DNA from 4 places in the Streptomyces sp. NPDC091272 genome. Region 3 is predicted to be linked to each of the others. Evidence: riboswitches for the same ligand, from Rfam matches in the RefSeq annotation. Region 3 holds a riboswitch; each other region holds the start of a gene.
What was found. A riboswitch is a leader RNA that binds a small molecule or an ion and turns the genes downstream of it on or off. The one in region 3 is predicted to bind cobalamin.
Positions count from the first base shown of each region.

Region 1: it holds a riboswitch for cobalamin, as region 3 does, so the genes downstream of both, ACIQM4_RS18925 (FecCD family ABC transporter permease) here and ACIQM4_RS32485 (ABC transporter substrate-binding protein) in region 3, are expected to answer to the same signal.
Region 2: it holds a riboswitch for cobalamin, as region 3 does, so the genes downstream of both, ACIQM4_RS06050 (ribonucleoside-diphosphate reductase subunit alpha) here and ACIQM4_RS32485 (ABC transporter substrate-binding protein) in region 3, are expected to answer to the same signal.
Region 4: it holds a riboswitch for cobalamin, as region 3 does, so the genes downstream of both, ACIQM4_RS17870 (CbtB-domain containing protein) here and ACIQM4_RS32485 (ABC transporter substrate-binding protein) in region 3, are expected to answer to the same signal.

Region 1 covers NZ_JBIVVC010000006.1:192,642-197,531, forward strand. Annotated here, with positions in the region: gene ACIQM4_RS18910 (HPP family protein) at 1-311, shown strand, start outside; gene ACIQM4_RS18915 (ABC transporter substrate-binding protein) at 388-1,440, opposite strand; gene ACIQM4_RS18920 (ABC transporter ATP-binding protein) at 1,461-2,240, opposite strand; gene ACIQM4_RS18925 (FecCD family ABC transporter permease) at 2,240-3,049, opposite strand; cobalamin riboswitch at 3,262-3,394, opposite strand; gene ACIQM4_RS18930 (winged helix DNA-binding domain-containing protein) at 3,571-4,761, shown strand; gene ACIQM4_RS18935 (isochorismatase family protein) at 4,808-4,890, opposite strand, start outside.
Region 2 covers NZ_JBIVVC010000002.1:274,521-279,410, forward strand. Annotated here, with positions in the region: gene ACIQM4_RS06035 (DUF3311 domain-containing protein) at 1-97, shown strand, start outside; gene mctP (monocarboxylate uptake permease MctP) at 94-1,725, shown strand; gene ACIQM4_RS06045 (GNAT family N-acetyltransferase) at 1,812-2,312, shown strand; cobalamin riboswitch at 2,387-2,524, shown strand; gene ACIQM4_RS06050 (ribonucleoside-diphosphate reductase subunit alpha) at 2,664-4,890, shown strand, end outside.
Region 3 covers NZ_JBIVVC010000017.1:22,374-27,263, forward strand. Annotated here, with positions in the region: gene ACIQM4_RS32475 (ABC transporter ATP-binding protein) at 1-298, opposite strand, end outside; gene ACIQM4_RS32480 (FecCD family ABC transporter permease) at 408-1,454, opposite strand; gene ACIQM4_RS32485 (ABC transporter substrate-binding protein) at 1,462-2,454, opposite strand; cobalamin riboswitch at 2,493-2,640, opposite strand; gene ACIQM4_RS32490 (Mov34/MPN/PAD-1 family protein) at 2,688-3,104, opposite strand; gene ACIQM4_RS32495 (amino acid permease) at 3,249-4,703, opposite strand.
Region 4 covers NZ_JBIVVC010000005.1:514,921-519,810, reverse strand. Annotated here, with positions in the region: gene ACIQM4_RS17890 (HAD-IIA family hydrolase) at 1-590, shown strand, start outside; gene ACIQM4_RS17885 (hypothetical protein) at 684-1,250, shown strand; gene ACIQM4_RS17880 (class F sortase) at 1,383-2,075, shown strand; gene ACIQM4_RS17875 (CbtA family protein) at 2,045-2,836, opposite strand; gene ACIQM4_RS17870 (CbtB-domain containing protein) at 2,855-3,073, opposite strand; cobalamin riboswitch at 3,107-3,271, opposite strand; gene ACIQM4_RS17865 (glycoside hydrolase family 6 protein) at 3,878-4,890, shown strand, end outside.

The sequences.
Region 1 (4,890 bases), on a different contig from region 3:
TGGCCCAGCCGCGCAGCGTGGTCGTCAGCCATCTGCTGGCGGTCGTGGCCGGTTACGGCACGCTGGCGGCGATGGGCAGCAGCGCCTGGGCGGCGGCCGTGGCGGCCGGGGTGACCCTGGCGCTGATGACGATCGGCCGCACCCCGCACTCTCCCGCGTGCGCCACCGCCGTGGTCATCGTGCTGCAGACACCGGCCCCGGGGCGGTTCGTACCGCTGCTGCTCGGGGCCGCGGTACTGATGGTGCTGACCGAGTACGTCGCCTCCCGGCTGCGGCGCGGCGCTCCGAAGTACCCCGTCTACTGGTGGTGAGAACTACTGGTGGTGAGATCTACCGGTGGTGAGATCTACCGGTGGTGAGCCGCCGTCGTCGCGCGGGCGGGCGGGCTCAGGAGCGGGTCACCCGGAGCCTCTTGAGGTCCGCGGCGAGCGAGGCGACGGCCGCGGGGTTGCGCGGGCTCTCCACCAGGTCCGCGTAGTCGAGGACGACGATCCTGTCGTTCTTGACCGCCGAGACCTGTGCGAGCGGCGGGTACGACTTCAGGAACTTCCGCTTCTGCTCGGCGGTCGTGTCACCGTAGTCGTTGATCACGATCACCTCAGGGTCCCGTTCCACCACGGTCTCCCAGCCCACCGTCGCCCAGCTGTCCTTGAGGTCCTTCATCACGTGGTCGCCGCCCGCCCTGGTGATGATGTCGTGGGGCGCGGCGTACAGGCCGGACGTGAACGGCTTGTCCTGGCCGCCGTCGTACAGGAAGACCCGCGGCCGGTCGGCCCCCTTGAGCGCCCCGGCCTGCGCGTCGGCCACCTGCTTGCGGAACTTCGTGACGAGGGCCTCGGCACGGTCCTCGACGTCGAAGACCTTCCCCAGGTTGAGCAGGTCGGTGTAGAGCGCGTCGAGCGGGGGCATCACGCCGCGGGCGGTGCCGCCCCGTCCGTTGCGGCAGGACTCGCTCAGGAGGTAGGAGTCGATGCCGACCTTCTTCAGGTCGGCGGGGGTGAATCCCTCGCCCTCGTTGAAGCCGTAGTTCCAGCCCGCGAAGACGAGGTCGGCGCGGGCGTCGAGGGCCATCTCCTTGTTGATCTGCTTCTTCGAGAGCCACTTGACCTTGTCGTAGCCGGAGCTCCAGGGGACCGAGGCGAGGTCGCCCTTGTCGTCGGGCATCACGAAGCCGGCCATGTGCTTCTCCAGGCCGAGGGCGAACATGATCTCGGTGATGCCGACGTCGTTGGTGACCACGCGCTGCGGGGCCTTGGTGTAGGTCTTCTGCTCGCCGCAGTTCTCCACGGTCACCGGGTAGTGGGAGCCGGCGGCGGCCCTGCCGTCCTGGCCCCCGGCGGCCGGGGTGACCTGAGCGCCGCAGCCGGTGAGGGCGGCGGCCGTCGCGAGGGCGAGTGCGAGGACGGCGGGGCGTACGGAATGACGCGGGGGCTTGCGCATGGGGGCGGGTCCGTTCAGGTTCAGGAGGTGGCGGGCAGAAGGCGGTCGAACAGCAGCTGTACGGCGCCGGACTCGGGGTGCGGCACCCGGTGCGCCCGTACGCCGAAGACGTCCGCGAGCAGCTCGGGCGTGAGCACGTCGTGCGGTGCGCCGTGGGCCACGATGCGGCCCGCCTCGATGACGTACAGCAGGTCGCAGTGGAGCGCCGCGAGGTTGAGGTCGTGCAGTGCGGTGAGCACGGTCAGCCCGCTGCCGCGCACCAGCGCCAGCACGTCGAGCTGCTGGGCGATGTCGAGGTGGTTGGTGGGTTCGTCGAGGACGAGCACGCGGGGCTGCTGGGCGAGCGCGCGGGCGATCAGTACGCGCTGCTTCTCGCCCCCGGAGAGGGTGAGGAAGCCGCGCTCCGCGAGGTGGGCGGCGCCGACCTCGGCCAGCGCGGTTGCGCAGACCTGCCGGTCCTCGTCGGTGGCGCGGGCCACCGACCGCTGGTGCGGCAGCCGTCCCATTGCCACCACCTCGGCGACAGTGAAGTCGAACTCGGCGGCGGCCTCCTGGGGCAGCGCGGCCAGCCGCCTGGCACCTTCGCGCGCGGTCATCGCGTGCAGGTCCTCGCCGTCGAGACTGACCGTCCCGCCGGCGGGCCGCAGCGCCCGGTAGACGCAGCGCAGCAGGGTCGACTTGCCGCTGCCGTTGGGCCCGACGAGCCCGACGAGCTGTCCGGGGCCCGCCCGCAGCGTCACGTCCTCGACCAGCCGGGCCCCCGCGATCTCGACGCTCAGTTCCTCGATGTCGACACGCATCACACGCCTCCGAAGGTGTACGAGTTGCGGCGCATCAGCAGGACGAAGCACGGCACGCCGACGGCGGCGGTGAGCACGCCCACCGGGAGCTCCACAGGCGCGAGCAGGGTGCGGGAGAGGATGTCCACCCAGACCAGCAGCACCGCGCCCGCCGGTGGGGCGACGGCCAGCAGCCTGCGGTGGTCGGCGCCGACCAGCATCCGTACGGCGTGCGGGACCCTGGCGCCGCCGAGGCTGCCGAGCAGCCACATCATGGCGCTACGGGCGGCCTCGCCGCGTTCGGCGGCGAAGACCATGAACGTGGTGATGGCCGAGAAGCCGTAGTACAGCGCGGTCCCCGTCAGCACCAGCCGCAGCGGGGTGAGCCCGCGCGGGGTGCGGGCGATCGCGTACACCAGCGCCATCGCGAGCAGCGCGGACCCGAAGGCGGCGGCCGACAGCGCCCACACCCCGAGCGCGCCGAGCGCCCCGAAGAGCAGCACTGCGTTGGCGCCGACGGCCGCACCGGACGAGATCCCGAGGACGAACGGGTCGGCCAGCGCGTTGCGCACCATGGCCTGCACGGCGACACCGATGCCGGCCAGCCCGGCCCCGACGACGGCGGCCAGCACGGCGCGCGGGAAGCGCAGTTCCCAGACGATGGTGTAAGCGGAGACCTTGTCGGCGGATATGGAACCGCCGCTCAGCCCGGCCCACAGGTACCGCACCACCTCGCCCCAGCCGAGCCCGGAAGCGCCGAGGCCCGCCCCGCAGACGAGGGAGACCAGCAGCGCTGCCCCCAGCCCGACGACGAGCACCGGCACGGACATCCGCCGTGGCGGCGCGGGTCCGGCGCCACTGCCGGCACCTGGGCGGGTACGGGTGCGGGCCTCGGGGGGCGTCGCGGAGGTGGTGGCGGAAGTGGAGGAGGAAGTGGCCACGGGCGGTTCGCCTTCGCCTCGGGCCGTGCGCTGCGCGCCGGAAGCAGCGGCCCGGGACGCGGGGCGCCCTGTGCAGCACCTCTCGCAGTCCACGGCGAATTGTCAGGAGCCTTCACCGCCGCGGGTAATCGGGCTCACGGAGCGTGGTGTTCGCTCCGCCTACCGTTGCGGGTCAGCGCCGGAATTCGACCGGACTTCCCCCGCGGGGCGCCTGCAGCTTAACGGGTCCGCACGCAGGCTCCCGCCGGGGGAAGGGGCCGGCCGAGGTGTCTGCCGGCATCCAGGGTCGTCCGCAGCAGGACCCCACGGCCCGGCTCCCGGAAGGAGCGCGGCAGGTGCTGCGCCCGCTGTCGTGGGACCGCTTTCGCGAAGGGGCTCCGCCGGGGTGCGGAACAGGCACAATCCTGTGCATGGAGATCACCGCACGCGAGCTCAACCGCGCCACCCTGGCCCGCCAACTCCTGCTGCAGCGAGAGCCGTTGAGCGTCGAGGAGGCAGTCGGACAGGTGGTCGCGCTACAGGCGCAGCACGCGCCGTCGCCGTACCTCGCCCTGTGGAACCGGATCAGCGGCTTCGACCCCGCCGACCTGGACGAGGCGTTCACGCGTGGTTCGGTGGTCAAGGCGACCCTGCTGCGGCTCACCCTGCACGCGGTGCGGGCCGACGACTACCCGGTGTTCCGCGAGGCGATGCGGCCGACCCTGCGCGCCTCGCGGCTCGGCGACCGCTTCGCGGCCACCGGTCTCACCCCCGCCGACTGCGATCTCCTCGTACCGGACCTGCTGAGTTTCGCGGACCGGCCGCGCACCGGCGCCGAGCTGGAGGCCTGGGTCGGCGAGCAGCTGGGCGTTGAGTTGCAGGCCGGCGCCTGGTGGGGGCTGCGGGCGTGTGCGCCGCTGGTCCATGTGCCGTCGGGCGGACCGTGGTCGTTCGGGGCCCGGCCCTCGTACGTGGCGGCGCACCCGCACCCGGCTCCGGCTCCTGCCCCCGTTGGCTCGCGGGCCCGGCAGACGGAGGCGGCGGAGACGGCGGTGGCAGCGCAGACGCAAGCGCTGCAGGCCCTCGTCCTGCGCTGCCTGGCCGGTTTCGGCCCGGTGACGGTGGCGGACATCGCCCAGTTCACCCAGGCGGGACGCACTGCTGTCCGTAAGGCGCTGGAATCGCTGGGCGACGCGGTCGAGCGGTTGGAAGGCCCGGCGGGCGCCGCCCTGTTCGACCTCCCCGGCGCACCGCGCCCGGCGCAGGACACTCCGGCGCCGGCCCGCCTCATGGCCATGTGGGACAGCAGCCTGCTGGCGTACGCCGACCGCAGCCGCATCATCCCGTCGGAGTACCGCCGACTGGTCATCCGTAACAACGGCGACGTACTGCCGACCCTGCTGGTCGACGGTTACGTGGCCGGGCTGTGGCGCCCCGTCGACGGCGGCATCGAGGCCACCGCCTTCCACCGGCTGACGCGCGAACAGTGGGAGCAACTCGCCGATGAGGCAAGCTCGCTGACCGCGCTTCTGGCCGACCGCGAGCCGCGCGTCTACAGCCGCTACGGCCACTGGTGGGCCAAATCTCCCGACCCGCACACCACCCGGCTGCTGCCGGGGTAACCGCCCCCTCCCGGGGCCGGCCGGGGCCGTCGCCGTCCCGGACCGGTCAGGCCTTGAGCTCGTCGACGGTGTGGACGACCGTGCCGAACAGGTCGGAGACGGTGGTCAGGCTCGCCGTCTGCAGCGCCT
Region 2 (4,890 bases), on a different contig from region 3:
GTACGTCCTGTGGCAGCGCGACCAGCGCGCCCGTAAGGCCGCCAGGCCCGCGTCCAGGCAGTCAGGTCCGAGCGCGCAGGGTGGTGCGTCCAAGTGAACGACGGCGTGAACGGCGTCGCACTCGCCGTCTTCATCTTCTTCTTCCTGGCCGTCACGGTCATGGGCTTCATGGCCGCGCGCTGGCGCAAGGCCGAGAACGAGCAGAGCCTCGACGAATGGGGCCTGGGCGGACGGTCGTTCGGCACCTGGGTCACCTGGTTCCTGCTCGGCGGCGACCTCTACACGGCCTACACCTTCGTGGCCGTACCGGCAGCCGTCTACGCGGCGGGGGCGGCCGGCTTCTTCGCCGTCCCGTACACGATCCTCGTCTACCCGCTGATCTTCACCTTCCTGCCCCGGCTCTGGTCGGTGTCGCACAAGCACGGCTACGTCACCACCTCGGACTTCGTCCGCGGCCGGTTCGGCTCCAAGGGCCTGTCGCTGGCCGTCGCGGTCACCGGCATCCTCGCCACCATGCCCTACATCGCGCTCCAACTGGTCGGAATCCAGGCCGTCCTGGACGTGATGGGCATCGGCGGCACCGAGTCCACGCACTGGTTCATCAAGGACCTGCCGCTGCTGATCGCGTTCGCGGTGCTCGCCGCGTACACCTACTCCTCGGGCCTGCGCGCGCCCGCACTGATCGCGTTCGTGAAGGACGGACTGATCTACCTGGTCATCGTCGTCGCGATCATCTACATCCCGATCAAGCTCGGTGGCTTCGACGCCATCTTCTCGGCGGCCCAGGAGAAGTTCAGCACCCCGGGCGCGGACGGCAAGCCGACCGGCGCGCTAACCCCGGGCCACACCGGTCAGTGGACCTACGCGACCCTGGCCCTCGGCTCCGCGCTCGCGCTCTTCATGTATCCGCACTCGATCACCGCCACGCTCTCCTCCAAGAGCCGCAACGTGATCCGCCGCAACACCACCATCCTGCCGCTGTACTCGCTGATGCTGGGACTGCTCGCGATACTCGGGTTCATGGCGATCGCCGCCGGGATCAAGGTGAAGAACGGCCAGTTGGCGATCCCGCAGCTGTTCGAGAACATGTTCCCCGACTGGTTCACCGGCGTCGCCTTCGCCGCGATCGGCATCGGCGCACTCGTCCCGGCGGCCATCATGTCGATCGCCGCCGCGAACCTCTTCACCCGCAACATCTACAAGGACTTCATCAAGCCGGACGCGACCCCGGCGCAGGAGACCAAGGTCTCCAAGCTGGTCTCGCTGCTGGTGAAGGTGGGCGCGCTCGTCTTCGTCCTCACCATGGACAAGACGGTCGCGATCAACTTCCAGCTGCTGGGCGGCATCTGGATCCTGCAGACGATGCCCGCACTGGTCGGCGGCCTGTTCACCCGCTGGTTCCACCGCTGGGCGCTGCTGGCCGGCTGGGCCGTCGGCATGGTCTACGGCACGCTGGCCGCCTACGGCGTCGCCTCGCCCACCCAGAAGCACTTCGGCGGCTCCAACGCCGCGATCCCGGGCATCGGCGAGATCGGCTACATCGGCCTCACCGCGTTCCTGCTGAACGTCCTGGTCACCGTGGTGCTCACCTTCGTCCTGCGGGCCCTCAAGGCCCCCGACGGCATCGACGAGACCAGCCCGTCCGACTACACGGCGGACGCGGGCGACCCGGGCGTCAAGGTCGAGCTGCCGCCGGCCACGGCGGGCGCCCCCGGCGGTCACTGACCCGCTCAGGCACAGCGCGTGCGGCCCGGCGCTCCACCCCTCGGAACGGGGTGGGCGCCGGGCCCTCGTCGTTGCACACTCCCCCCATGGACATTGCAATCCGGCCCGCCCGACCCGCCGAACACACCGAGGTGGGCGAACTCACCGCCCGCGCCTACCTGGACGACGGCCTCCTCACCTACGGCGAGGAGGACGACTACCTGCCCGTGCTGCGGGACGCCGCCACCCGCGCCGCCCACGCCGAACTGCTGGTGGCCACCGACCCCGAGGGCACGCTCCTCGGCACCGTCACCTACGCCCCGCAGGGCAGCCCGATGCAGGACATCGCCGGCCCCGGCGAGGCCGAGTTCCGGATGCTCGCGGTCGCCCGCCGGGCCAGGGGCCGCGGCGCAGGCGAGGCGCTCGTCCGCGCCTGCGTCGCCCGTGCGAGGGCGGAGGAGGGCGTCGTACGGGTGGTGATGTCCACCCAGCCGGCCATGCGCGGCGCACATCGGATCTACGAGCGGCTGGGCTTCGTACGCACCCCGGAGCGGGACTGGGACCCGGTGCCTGGACTGACCCTGTTCACCTACGAACGGCCCCTCTGAGCCCCTTCTGAACCGCTTGCGCATATGAAGTCTCGCGACTCGCGACACTAGATGTGGTGGGGTCTTCGTCCAGCACCCACCACATGTATGCTCGTGCTCGCTGTCGCCGCAGGGAAATCCGGTGCGAATCCGGAACTGTCCCGCAACGGTGTGTCATGTGCGCTTTTGCGTACCGCCAAGTCCGAGGACCTGCCGACAGCGCGTCCGGCTCGACCGAACCGGACACCGATACGTCCGGGTCTCGCGGTTGGGCCGGTGGACGCCAGGCGACGCGTGCCCTTTTCCGGGGTGCCGTGCGCTCGCGCGCCCCCTCCGCCGCAGGCCCAGCGCCGAGCGAGGGAGAGCCCCCACGTGACCATCGCGCCAGTCGATCCGGCCGCCCAGGCAGTACAGGGCAACGAAGGAAACCAGGACGCGCCCGGGACCGCGCTCCTGCGCACCCTGACCGACCTGACCGCCGACCTGCCCGACACCGACCCCGGCCGGGTCGCCGCCGCCGCCCTGCGTGGGCGCAACGCCCGTTCGGACGCCGCGGAGCTCAGGTCGCTCGCCACCGAGGCCGCCGCGGGCCTGATCTCCGAGGACCCCGCCTACTCGCGCCTCGCGGCCCGTCTCCTCGCCCGTACGATCCGGGACGAGGCGGCCACCCAGGGCGTGAACTGCTTCTCGGAGTCCGTCTCCGTCGGTCACCGCGAAGGGCTCATCGCGGACCGCACGGCCGACTTCGTCACCCGGCACGCGGCCGCGCTGGACGAGCTGGTCGACCTGGAAGGCGACGACCGCTTCGAGTACTTCGGTCTGCGTACCGTCTACAGCCGCTACCTGCTCCGCCACCCGATCACCCGCCAGGTCGTCGAGACCCCGCAGCACTTCATGCTGCGCGTGGCCTCCGGCCTCGCCGAGGACGACAGCACGCGGGCACTGGCCGAGGTCGCCTCGCTCTACCGGCTGATGAGCCGGCTGGACTACCTCCCGTCCTCGCCGACGCTCTTCAACTCCGGCACCCGCCACCCGCAGATGTCGTCCTGCTACCTCCTCGACTCGCCGATGGACGAGCTGGACTCGATCTACGACCGCTACCACCAGGTCGCCCGCCTCTCCAAGCACGCCGGCGGCATCGGCCTCTCGTACTCCCGCATCCGCGCCCGCGGTTCACTGATCCGCGGCACCAACGGGCACTCCAACGGCATCGTGCCGTTCCTGAAGACCCTGGACGCCTCGGTCGCCGCGGTGAACCAGGGCGGCCGCCGCAAGGGCGCCGCCGCCGTCTACCTGGAGACCTGGCACGCGGACGTCGAGGAGTTCCTGGAGCTGCGCGACAACACCGGCGAGGACGCCCGCCGCACCCACAACCTGAACCTCGCCCACTGGATCCCGGACGAGTTCATGCGCCGCGTCGACCAGGACGGCAGCTGGTCGCTGTTCTCACCCGCCGACGTCCCCGAGTTGGTCGACCTGTGGGGCGGGGAGTTCGACGCCGCGTACCGCAAGGCCGAGGCGGCGGGGCTGGCCAAGAAGTCGATGCCCGCCCGTGAGCTGTACGGCCGCATGATGCGCACCCTCGCGCAGACCGGCAACGGCTGGATCACCTTCAAGGACGCCTCCAACCGGACCGCCAACCAGACGGCGGAGCCGGGCCACACGGTCCACTCCTCCAACCTGTGCACCGAGATCCTCGAAGTGACGAACGACGGCGAGACGGCCGTCTGCAACCTCGGTTCGGTCAACCTGGGTGCCTTCGTCGACACCGAGGCCGGCAGCATCGACTGGGACCGCCTGGACGAGACCGTCCGTACGGCCGTCACCTTCCTCGACCGCGTGGTGGACATCAACTTCTACCCGACCGAGCAGGCCGGGAACTCCAACTCCAGGTGGCGCCCGGTCGGCCTGGGCGCGATGGGCCTCCAGGACGTCTTCTTCCAGCTGAAGCTGCCGTTCGACTCCCCCGAGGCCGCCGCGCTCTCCACGAGGATCGCCGAGCGGATCATGCTGGCCGCGTACGAGGCGTCCTGCGACCTCGCCGAGCGCTCCGGCCCGCTGCCCGCCTGGGAGAAGACCCGCACCGCCCGCGGCGTGCTGCACCCCGACCACTACGGTGTCGAGTTCTCCTGGCCGGAGCGCTGGGAGGCCCTGCGCGCCCGCATCGCCAGGACCGGCATGCGCAACTCGCTCCTGCTCGCCATCGCGCCGACGGCCACCATCGCCTCGATCGCCGGTGTGTACGAGTGCATCGAGCCGCAGGTCTCCAACCTCTTCAAGCGCGAGACCCTCTCCGGCGAGTTCCTCCAGGTCAACTCCTACCTGGTCCGCGACCTGAAGGCGCTCGGCGTCTGGGACGCGCAGACCCGCGAGGCGCTGCGCGAGGCGTCCGGCTCGGTCCAGGGGTTCAACTGGATCCCGGCCGAGGTCCGCGACCTGTACCGCACCGCCTGGGAGATCCCGCAGCGCGGCCTGATCGACATGGCCGCCGCCCGCACCCCGTACCTCGACCAGTCGCAGTCCCTGAACCTCTTCCTGGAAACGCCCACCATCGGCAAGCTCAGCTCGATGTACGCGTACGCCTGGAAGAAGGGGCTGA
Region 3 (4,890 bases):
TCGCGACGACCTCGCGGACGGACAGCTCGAAGACGGCCTGGCCGTCCTGCGGGACGGTGGCCAGGCGCCGGGCGCGCTCCTTGGCACCCATGGTGTGCAGGTCCTCGCCGTCCAGGAGGGCGCGGCCGTGGGTGGGGGCCAGGGTGCCGTAGACGCAGCGCAGGAGGGTGGTCTTGCCGCTGCCGTTGGGGCCGACGAGACCGACGGTCTCGCCCGCGCGGGCCTCGATGTCGACGGAGTCGACGAGGTGGCGGCCGTCGGTCCCGTACGAGAGCCCCTCTGTCCGCAGTGTGGTCATGCCGGGACTCCTCGGGGACGGTGCGGGGCGGGCGGGGACGGTGCGGGGCGGGCGGGGGCGGGCGGGACGAAGGGCCGGGCGTGAGGGCCTGCCCCGCCCTGGCGTCGGCTCATGACGGCGCCTCCTCGGGTCTGCGGCGCAGCAGCCACAGGAAGAAGGGGCCGCCGATGAGGGCGGTGAGGATGCCGACCGGGATGTCCTGGGGTTCGGCGATGACGCGGGCGCCGAGGTCGGCGAGGACCAGGAAGGCGGCCCCGGCGAGCGCGACGACCGGCAGCAGTGTCCGGTGCGAGGCCCCGACCAGCATCCGGGCGGCGTGCGGGACGAGCAGGCCGATGAAGCCGATCGCCCCGGAGACGGAGACCAGGACGCCGGTGACGAGGGAGGACAGGACGAATACGCCCGCCCGGAAGCGCGAGGTGTCGAGCCCGAGGACGGTCGCTCCCTCCTCCCCCACCAGCATCAGGTCGAGCGGCCTGGCGAGGGCGACGAGCAGCGCGGTACCCGCCGCGAGGACGACGGCCGGCAGCAGGAGCATGTCCCACCGGGCGCTGCCGAGGCCGCCGAGCGTCCAGTACATGGCTTCCTGGAAGTGCTCGCGCTTCGCCGAGGTGACCATGACCAGGCTGGTCAGCGCGGACAGGATGTACGCGACGGCGACCCCGGCGAGGACGAGCCGGGTGCCGGTCATCCGGCCGCCGCGCCTGGCGAGGCTGTAGACGAGGACCAGCGCGAGCAGCGAGCCGGCGAACGCGCCCGCCGGCATGGTGACGGTCGTCGCGAGGCCCAGCCCGCTGCCGATCCCGAAGACGATGACCAGGACGACGCCCGCCGACGCCCCGGAGGAGATGCCGAGCAGGTACGGGTCGGCCAGCGGGTTGCGTACGAGCGCCTGGAGCACCGTGCCGACCACGGCCAGGCCCGCGCCGACGATCGCGCCGAGCAGGACGCGCGGCATCCGTACGTCCAGGACGATCGTGCGGAAGGGGCTCGGCTCCGCGCCGCCCGTGACGATGTCGAGGACCTGGGAGGCGGGGATGCGGACCTGTCCGAGGGCGAGGCCCGCGACCGTCGCCGCCGCGAGTGCGGCGGCGAGGACGGTGAGGACGAGGGTGTAGCGGAGCGGCCCGCGGGCGGGCGGTGTGCGGCAGCTCACGGCGGGGCTACTTCTTCAGCTCGGGGTGGAGCTGGGTGGCGAGGCGTTCGATCGCGGCGGGGGCCCGGACGCCGACCACCAGCTCGGAGAGCGGCAGCACCGCGAACCTCTTGTTCTTCACCGCGGGCACGTCCTTCAGCGCCGGGTCGTCGAGCAGCCGCTTCTTCTTCTGCTCGACGGTGGTCGCGCCGTAGTCGATGATCATGATGACCTCGGGCCTGCGGGTGACGACCTGTTCCCAGGAGGCGTCGGTGAAGGACTTCGGGACGTCCGCCATGACGTTCCTGCCGCCGGCCCGGGTGATCATCTCGTTGGCGATGCCCTTGCCGCCCGCGGTGGAGGCGGTCTTGTCGCCACTGTCGTACGCGAAGACGCTGACCGGCTCGACACCGGCCAGCCGGGCCGCGGTGTCCTTGACCGTCTTCTTCGCGCCGGCGACCCAGGCGTCGGCGCGCGCGCCGACGCCGAAGGTGCGGCCGGTCTCGGTGACTTCCCGGTAGATGTCGTCGACGGCGCTGCTGCCCTCGGTGCAGTACTCGATGTTGAGCCGGGAGTCGATGCCGGACTTCTTGAGGTCCGCGCGGCCGGTGCCCTGCTTGGGGTCGAAGGCGGAGGCGTAACCGCCGTAGACGAAGTCGGGGTCGGCGGCGAGGAGCTTCTCCTTGGAGGGGTACTCCTTGGCGACGACGGGGATCTTCGCGTAGTCGGCCGCGTACTTCGGGAGGATCTTGTCGTCGAGGTAGGCGGTGCCGGTGACGGACTTCGCCAGGCCGAGTTCCAGGAGGACCTCGGTGGCGTGCTGGTTCATCGCCAGGGCGCGCTCGGGGGGCTTGGTGTACGTGGTCCGCACGCCGCAGTTCTCGACGGTGTACGGGAAGCCGGGGGCGGCCTTCGCCCGGTCCCTCGCCCCGGTGTCCTGCGGCTCGCCCGCGCAGGCGGTGAGCGGGAGCAGGGTGGCTGCGGCGGCGGCTATGACGAGCGTGCGGCGGAACGCGGGCATGACGGTGGGCCTCCTCGGGGGATGTCCTCGTCCCCTCGTACGGATGGGAGGCGGCAGGTCAGTTCCTGGCTTCCGGGCCTGCGAGGGCCTGGTCACAGTGGCGGGACCGTGCCGGATTCACACCGGCTTCCTGGGTTCTGCCGCCCAGGTCGCGCACAGTCTCTCACCTGGGAGGAAGCGGCCGTCCTCCCAGGCACGTCCAGGCACGTCACCACTGCCGGCGGCGGCCCCGGCTAGCCGGCCACCTGTACCTCTTCCTCCGTGATCACGCCGTCCACGATCCGGTAGGACCGGAACTGGAACTCACCGAGGCCGTCCGCGTCGGCCGTCGACACCAGGACGTAGTGGGCGCCCGGCTCGTTGGCGTAGGTGACGTCCGTGCGGGACGGGTAGGCCTCGGTGGCCGTGTGCGAGTGGTAGACGATCACCGGTTCCTCGTCCCGGTCGTCCATCTCCCGGTACAGCTTCAGCAGGTCGCCCGAGTCGAACTCGTAGAAGGTGGGCGAGCGCGCCGCGTTCAGCATCGGCACGAAGCGCTCGGGGCGGCCCGTCCCCTCCGGCCCCGCCACCACGCCGCACGCCTCGTCGGGGTGGTCGGCGCGCGCATGGGCCACGATCTGGTCGTAAACGGTCCGGGAAATGGTCAGCATGCGGCCCAGGATATGCAGAAGGCCCCGCCCGTACCGAGGAGTGGTACGGGCGGGACCGAATGCTGGACGACCTGGCGGACTACCTGCGGGACGACCCGCCGGACGATCTGCTGGACGACCCGCCGGACGACCCGCCCGACGGTGTTACTTCTTGGCCGCGAACTTCTCCGGGTTCCTGGCCTTCATCACCAGGTAGGAGACGCCCAGCAGCAGCGCCCACACCGGCGCGCAGTACAGCGAGATCCTGGCGTCCTTGTCGATGCCCATCAGCACGATCACCATCGCGATGAACGCCAGCGCGAACCAGCTGGTCCAGGGCGCGCCCGGGGCCCGGAACGAGGACTTCGGGAGCACGCCCGCGTCGGAGAGCTTCCGGTAGCGGATCTGCGAGCAGAGGATCATGATCCAGGCCCACATGCCGGAGATGGTCGCGAAGGAGACGACGTAGTTGAACGCCTCGCCCGGCCACTGGTAGTTGATCCACACGCCGACCAGCATGAGTGCGGCGGAGAACGAGGTGCCGGCCAGCGGCAGCCCGCGTGCCGTCAGCTTGGTGAAGAACTTCGGCGCCTGTCCGTTGAGCGCGAGGTCGCGCAGCATCCGGCCGGTGGAGTACATGCCGGAGTTGCAGGAGGACAGCGCCGCGGTGAGGACGACGAAGTTGACGATGGCGGCGCCGACGCCCAGGCCCATCTTCTCGAAGGCCGCGACGAACGGCGAGATGCCGGGCTGGAAGTGCGTCCAGGGCACCACCGAGAGGATCATGATCAGCGCGCCGACGTAGAAGACGGCGATGCGCCACGGCACGGTGTTGATGGCCTTCGGCAGCACGGTCTTCGGGTCCTTGGACTCGCCCGCGGTCACACCGACCAGCTCGACGGCGAGGAAGGCGAACATGACCATCTGGAGCGTCATCAGCGTCGAGCCGATGCCCTTGGGGAAGAACCCGCCCTCGGACCACAGCAGCGAGACGGACGCGGTGTCACCGGCGTCGGAGAAGCCGACGGTCAGGATGCCGGCGCAGATCAGGATCATGCCGATGATGGCGGTCACCTTGACCATCGAGAACCAGAACTCGAGCTCGCCGAAGAGCTTCACCGAGATCAGGTTGGCGCCGAAGAGGACGACCGTGAAGATCAGCGCGAAGACCCACTGCGGCTGGTTGATCCAGCCGGTGGCGTCCTTCGTCCAGTACTGCATGTACTCGGAGGCGGCGGTGACTTCCGTGATGCCGGTGACGACCCAGAAGAGCCAGTAGGTCCAGCCGGTCACGAATCCGAAGAACGGGCCGAGGAACTCCCGTGCGTACTCCGAGAAGGAGCCGGAGACCGGGCGGTACATCAGCAGCTCGCCGAGCGCCCGCATGATGAAGAAGATGACCAGGCCCGCGACGGCGTACGCGAGGATCAGGCTGGGGCCCGCCTTGGAGATGCCCTTGCCCGCGCCGAGGAAGAGGCCGGTGCCGATGGCGCCACCGATGGCGATCATCTGGATCTGGCGGGCACCCAGTCCTCGCTGGTAGCCCTCGCCGGACTCGCCCTGCGCGTTCTCGGCCTCACTGCCGTCGCCCGTTTGGTTGTCGACCTGCACTGAGGTCATGGTGGTGCGCCTTTCTCCATGCGATCCGGCCGTATCGCTCAAGGTGCGCGGCTCGGACCGACTGTGACGATCCTTGCTCGGGGCGTCCGCCCCCGGATGTGGATGGAGTGCATCGCCGGGTTCGTCCGGCGACAGCGCCCCCACGGACAGGGGTGGCGTCCGTGGGCGGTCGTGCAGATCTATCACG
Region 4 (4,890 bases), on a different contig from region 3:
GCCTGGACGTGCCGGTGGAGAACATCTGGACCTCGGCGCTCGCCACCGCGAGGTTCCTGGACGACCAGCGCCCCGGCGGCACCGCGTACGTCATCGGCGAGGCGGGGCTGACCACGGCGCTGCACGACATCGGGTACGTCCTCACCGACCACGAGCCCGACTACGTGGTGCTCGGCGAGACGCGTACCTACAGTTTCGAGGCACTCACCAAGGCGATCCGGCTGATCAACGGCGGCGCCCGCTTCATCTGCACCAACCCCGACGAGACCGGCCCGTCCGCCGAGGGTCCGCTGCCCGCCACCGGCGCGGTCGCCGCGCTGATCACCAAGGCGACCGGCAAGAAGCCCTACTTCGCGGGCAAGCCCAACCCGTTGATGATGCGCACCGGCCTCAACGCCATCGGCGCGCACTCGGAGACCAGCGCGATGATCGGCGACCGGATGGACACCGACGTGCTGGCGGGCCTTGAGGCGGGAATGGAGACGTTCCTGGTGCTCACCGGGCTGACCGGCAAGGACGACATCGACAAGTACCCGTTCACGCCGTCCACCATCGTCGACTCGATCGCCGACCTGGTCGACCGCATCTGACCCTCCCGGGGGCCCGTACGGCGCAGTCACGGGCCCCTGGGGATGCGGGCGATGTGCGCACGGGCGAATCTTCGGAGTACCAGGAGGTTCACTATGCGCTCATCGCAGTTCACGCTGTGTGCAGGTGCGGTGCTCGCGGCGGTACTCGTCCCCGCGCCCGCCGCCCTCGCCGCGTCACCGGCCGCCACCGGTCCGGTCATCGTCACGAACAACGAGGACTCGAACGGCTTCGTCACCGTCACCCCGTCCACCGTCGCAGCCGGCGGGGAGGTGGACCTGCGCGTCGACGTGTGCGAGGGCGAGCGGGCCATCGGCACGTCGGAGGCCTTCTCCTCACCCGCGTACTTCAACCCGGCCGCCGACGGCGGTCTGTTCGCCGAGGCCCGGATCCGCTCCGACGCCCAGGGCCGCGACTACGGCATCCACGTCAAGTGCGAGGAGGGCGGTGGCAACGCCAAGGGCAACGTCACCGTCGTGCACCACAGGACCGAACCGACCGCACCCGTCCACGCGGGCGGCGGCGGTACGGCGCAGCTGGCCGCCGAGTCCGACGGCCCCGGCACCCCGCACACCCTGATCGGCCTCGGCCTCGCGGGGGTGGCCGCCGTCGCCATCGCCGGCCGTTCCGTGCGCCGCCGCCGCCGCAACGGCTCGCGCTAGGGACTCTCGCCCGGATCACGCGCGCCAGGACCGATCCGGACGGGAGACCCGCAGCGACGCCCCGTCAGGGGCACGGGCACCTGCGCGGCCGGCGACAGCGGATCCGCGCGAAGCACCGAGGGAGCACTCACCATGAGTACCGACGAATCTGCTTCCGGCAAGGGCCGGGCGGTCACCGGCACCGCCTGGGCGGTGCTGCTCCTCGGACTGTGGCTGTGGGGCCGCGACCTCACCGAAGGCACCGGCGGCCATGCCGCGTCGGCCGCCGGTGACGTGGCCGCGGTGGGACGCCCACTGCTGCAGGTCGAACTGCCCGACGCGCACCGGCCGGTCGCCGGGGTGCGCCCGCGGCGCCTCGACATCCCCTCGCTCGGCATCTCCGCGCCGGTGGCCCCGCGCGGGCTCGACGCCCATGGCGCGGTGGACCCGCCGCCGTACGAACAGCCCAAGGTGGTCGGCTGGTACCGGGACGGCGCCCGGCCGGGCGCGCGCGGTGTGACGCTGCTCGTGGGACACGTCGACACCAGGAGCAAGCCCGCCGTCTTCTACGGCCTCAGCTCCGCCCGCCCCGGCGAACGGGTCAAGATCACCGGAGCGGACGGCTCGGTCACCGAGTTCACGGTCGACGACGTCCAGGTCTTCAGCCGCGACAAGTTCGACGCGAAGAAGGCCTACGGACCCCGCAAGGACGGCAGGGCCGAACTGCGGCTCATCACCTGCGGCGGTACGTACGACCACGCGGCCCGCTCCTACACGGCCAACGTGGTCGTCTCCGCCTATCTGACGGGAGCCGTTCAGGCCCCTGCCGGGACCGCCACCTCCTGAGCGGGGGCGGGGGAACCGGCCCGCTGCGCGGCCCGCAGCCCGAGAGCGCCGAAGACCGCCGCGAACACCGCCCACAGCAGCAGCTGTGACCCGAGCGAGAGCACCCGGAAGTCCCACAGCAGCGTGGCGGGCACGGGGACCTCGTCCGGATTTCCGGGCAGCAGGAACAGCACGGCCAGCGTCACCGCCCCGGTCAGGAAGACCGCGCCGTGCCGCAACGGCTCCGGCCGGCCCGCCAGCCGTACGTACAACTGCCTGGCCAGGAGCATGCCGAGGACGCCGATCACGACGGCGGCCAGCCACAGCTGCTGGCGCTCTCCCACCGTGTTGGCGTCGCCCACGCCCGGCGGCGCCGCCGGGTAGCGCAGCCCCGGCAGCAGGGCCACCGCGACGAACGCGGCGGCGCAGAACCCGAGCGCGCGCGGCCAGGCCCGTACGAGGAAGCCGGTGCGGCGGTGCACCAGTGCGTACGCCACGGCGAACAGCACGCCGAGCGCCAGGCCCGCGACCACGGCGGTGACCACCAGGCCGAAGTGCTGCTGCCCGCGCGAGAACAGCTCCTCGTGGTGCTCGGCGACTGCGCCCGCCGCCGCGTGCGCGTGCTCGGCCGCCTCCGCCTTGGCCGAGCGCGCCTCTTCGAGGACGATCGCCCGGTCCATCACGGGTTCGGCGAGCAGCAGCGAGAAGAGGCCGGTGACCAGGCCCGCTGCCCCGCCCGCCGCGAGTCCGCGGCCGAGCAGGGGGAGTATGAGGTTGTTCATGGTGCTCAACGGCCCCGATCAGTGGCAGGGGGCACCGAAGAGGTGCCGGCCGTCGTGCGAGAACTCGTGCAGATAGCTGCCGGTCGCGGAGATGATGTGGCCGTTGTCCATGAACACGGCGTACAGCGCGATCAGCGCGACGATCACCGCGGCGGCCAGAATCAGCAGATCCCGGGTGCGGGTGGTCGCGGACGCGAGGTCAGTGGTCTGTGCGGACTGCTGAGCAGACGCGGACATAGCGGTGTGCCTCCTTGAGGGGTTTCCACGCCCCGATGCAGGAGGACGACGGGTCAGTTCCTGACTCCCGCGGCCGCGCGCTGCGCGGACGTGGTCACAGTGGCGGGACCGCCCCGGATTCGCACCGGAGTTCCTGTTCACCGTCGCCTCGAAGTGTGAAGTTGTCCTCCGGAGAGTCCCAGTCTGGCTGAACACTGTCAACAGGGGTCCGGTCAGCGGGCCCGCCGGGGGCGGGGCGGGGGCGAAGTACCTGGCCCGGCCGACTGCTCGCTCCCCCCGGAGCGGTCGGCCGGGCCGGTCCTCGACCGCGCGCGCACGAACTGCGGGAGAAGCCCGGCGCCGTCGCGGGAGGTTCTGGGGGACCAGCTCGGAACTGCGGGCCGGGGGCTGGGGCCGCCACACCACTTTAGAGCGCCCAAGCGCCGTTCTCCATAGGGTAGTTGACGCGATGTCACGAGAGAGTCGCGGCGGGTGTCCCGGCCGCCGGTACAGGCGTGCCGGTGCGAACCCCGCTCGCCGCGGGCCCCGGCACAAGATTTTCCCGGTCGGCCTCGGCGCGGCAACCCGGCGCGGGACCCCGCAGAGCCCGCGAACGAGCTGGTGGGGAGTGGTGCAACAGCTTCACGACGAAGCAGGACACGCCTCGTGGGGCGGGAGCCCGATGTGTCAGGATTGGATTCGACCGGTTCTGTCCGGGCAGGGGCGCCTGGGGGGCTGCCTCGGAATTTCTTTCATCTTCGAGACGGTCACCTTCGAGAGGTTTCGAGAAGGTCGGTCCTCACAAAGGCGCCCAAGGGGGAGTCGATGTACGGCAGTTACAGCGGACGTGTGCGAGCGGTCGGAGCGGTCGCGGTGGGGGCCGCGCTGCTCCTGACGGGCTGCACCTCGGACGGCGGCGGGGACGGTGACACCGCGGGGAAGAACCCGCCGGTCTCCCAGCTGCCCAAGGGCGACGACCCGTACTGGGTCAATCCGGACGCCAAGGCGGCCCAGGCGCTCGCCGAGGAGGGCGACGCGTCGAAACAGGACCTGATCAAGAAGATCGCCCAGCAGCCGGCCGGCGAGTGGCTGATCCCGGAGAACGCCAAGGACCAGGCGAAGGGCTTCACCGAGGCAGCAGCCGCCGCCGACCGCGAGGCGATCCTCGTCGTCTACAACATCCCGCACCGCGACTGCGGCAACTACTCCGGCGGCGGCGCCTCCGACGGCAACGCCTACCGCGCCTTCATCAAGGAGGTCGCCGAGGGCATCGGCGACCGGCCGGCGACGGTGATCCTGGAGCCCGACGCGGTGCTCCACCTGGTCGACAACTGCACCCCCGAGAAGTTCCACGAGGAGCGCTACGACCTCCTCAAGGGCGCCATCAAGACCCTGAAGCAGCAGCCGAAGACCAAGGTCTACCTCGACGCGGGCAACGCGGGCTGGGGCAAGCCGGACCAGATCTTCGAGCCGCTGAAGTGGTCGGGCATCGACCAGGCCGACGGCTTCTCGGTGAACGTGTCGAACTTCTACTCCACCGAGGAGAGCAAGAAGTACGGCAAGGAGCTCTCCGCGAAGATCGGCAACAAGCCCTTCGTCATCGACACCAGCCGCAACGGCAACGGCCCCTGGACGGAGGGCAAGCCCGAGGAGCGCTGGTGCAACCCGCCTGGCCGCGCGCTCGGCGAGGCACCCACCACCGAGACGGGCGACCCCCAGGTGCACGCCCTGCTGTGGGTGAAGCGCCCCGGCGAGTCCGACGGCGACTGCAAGGGCGGCCCGCAGGCCGGCCGCTGGTTCGCGGACTACGCGCTGGAACTGGCGAAGAACGCGAAGTA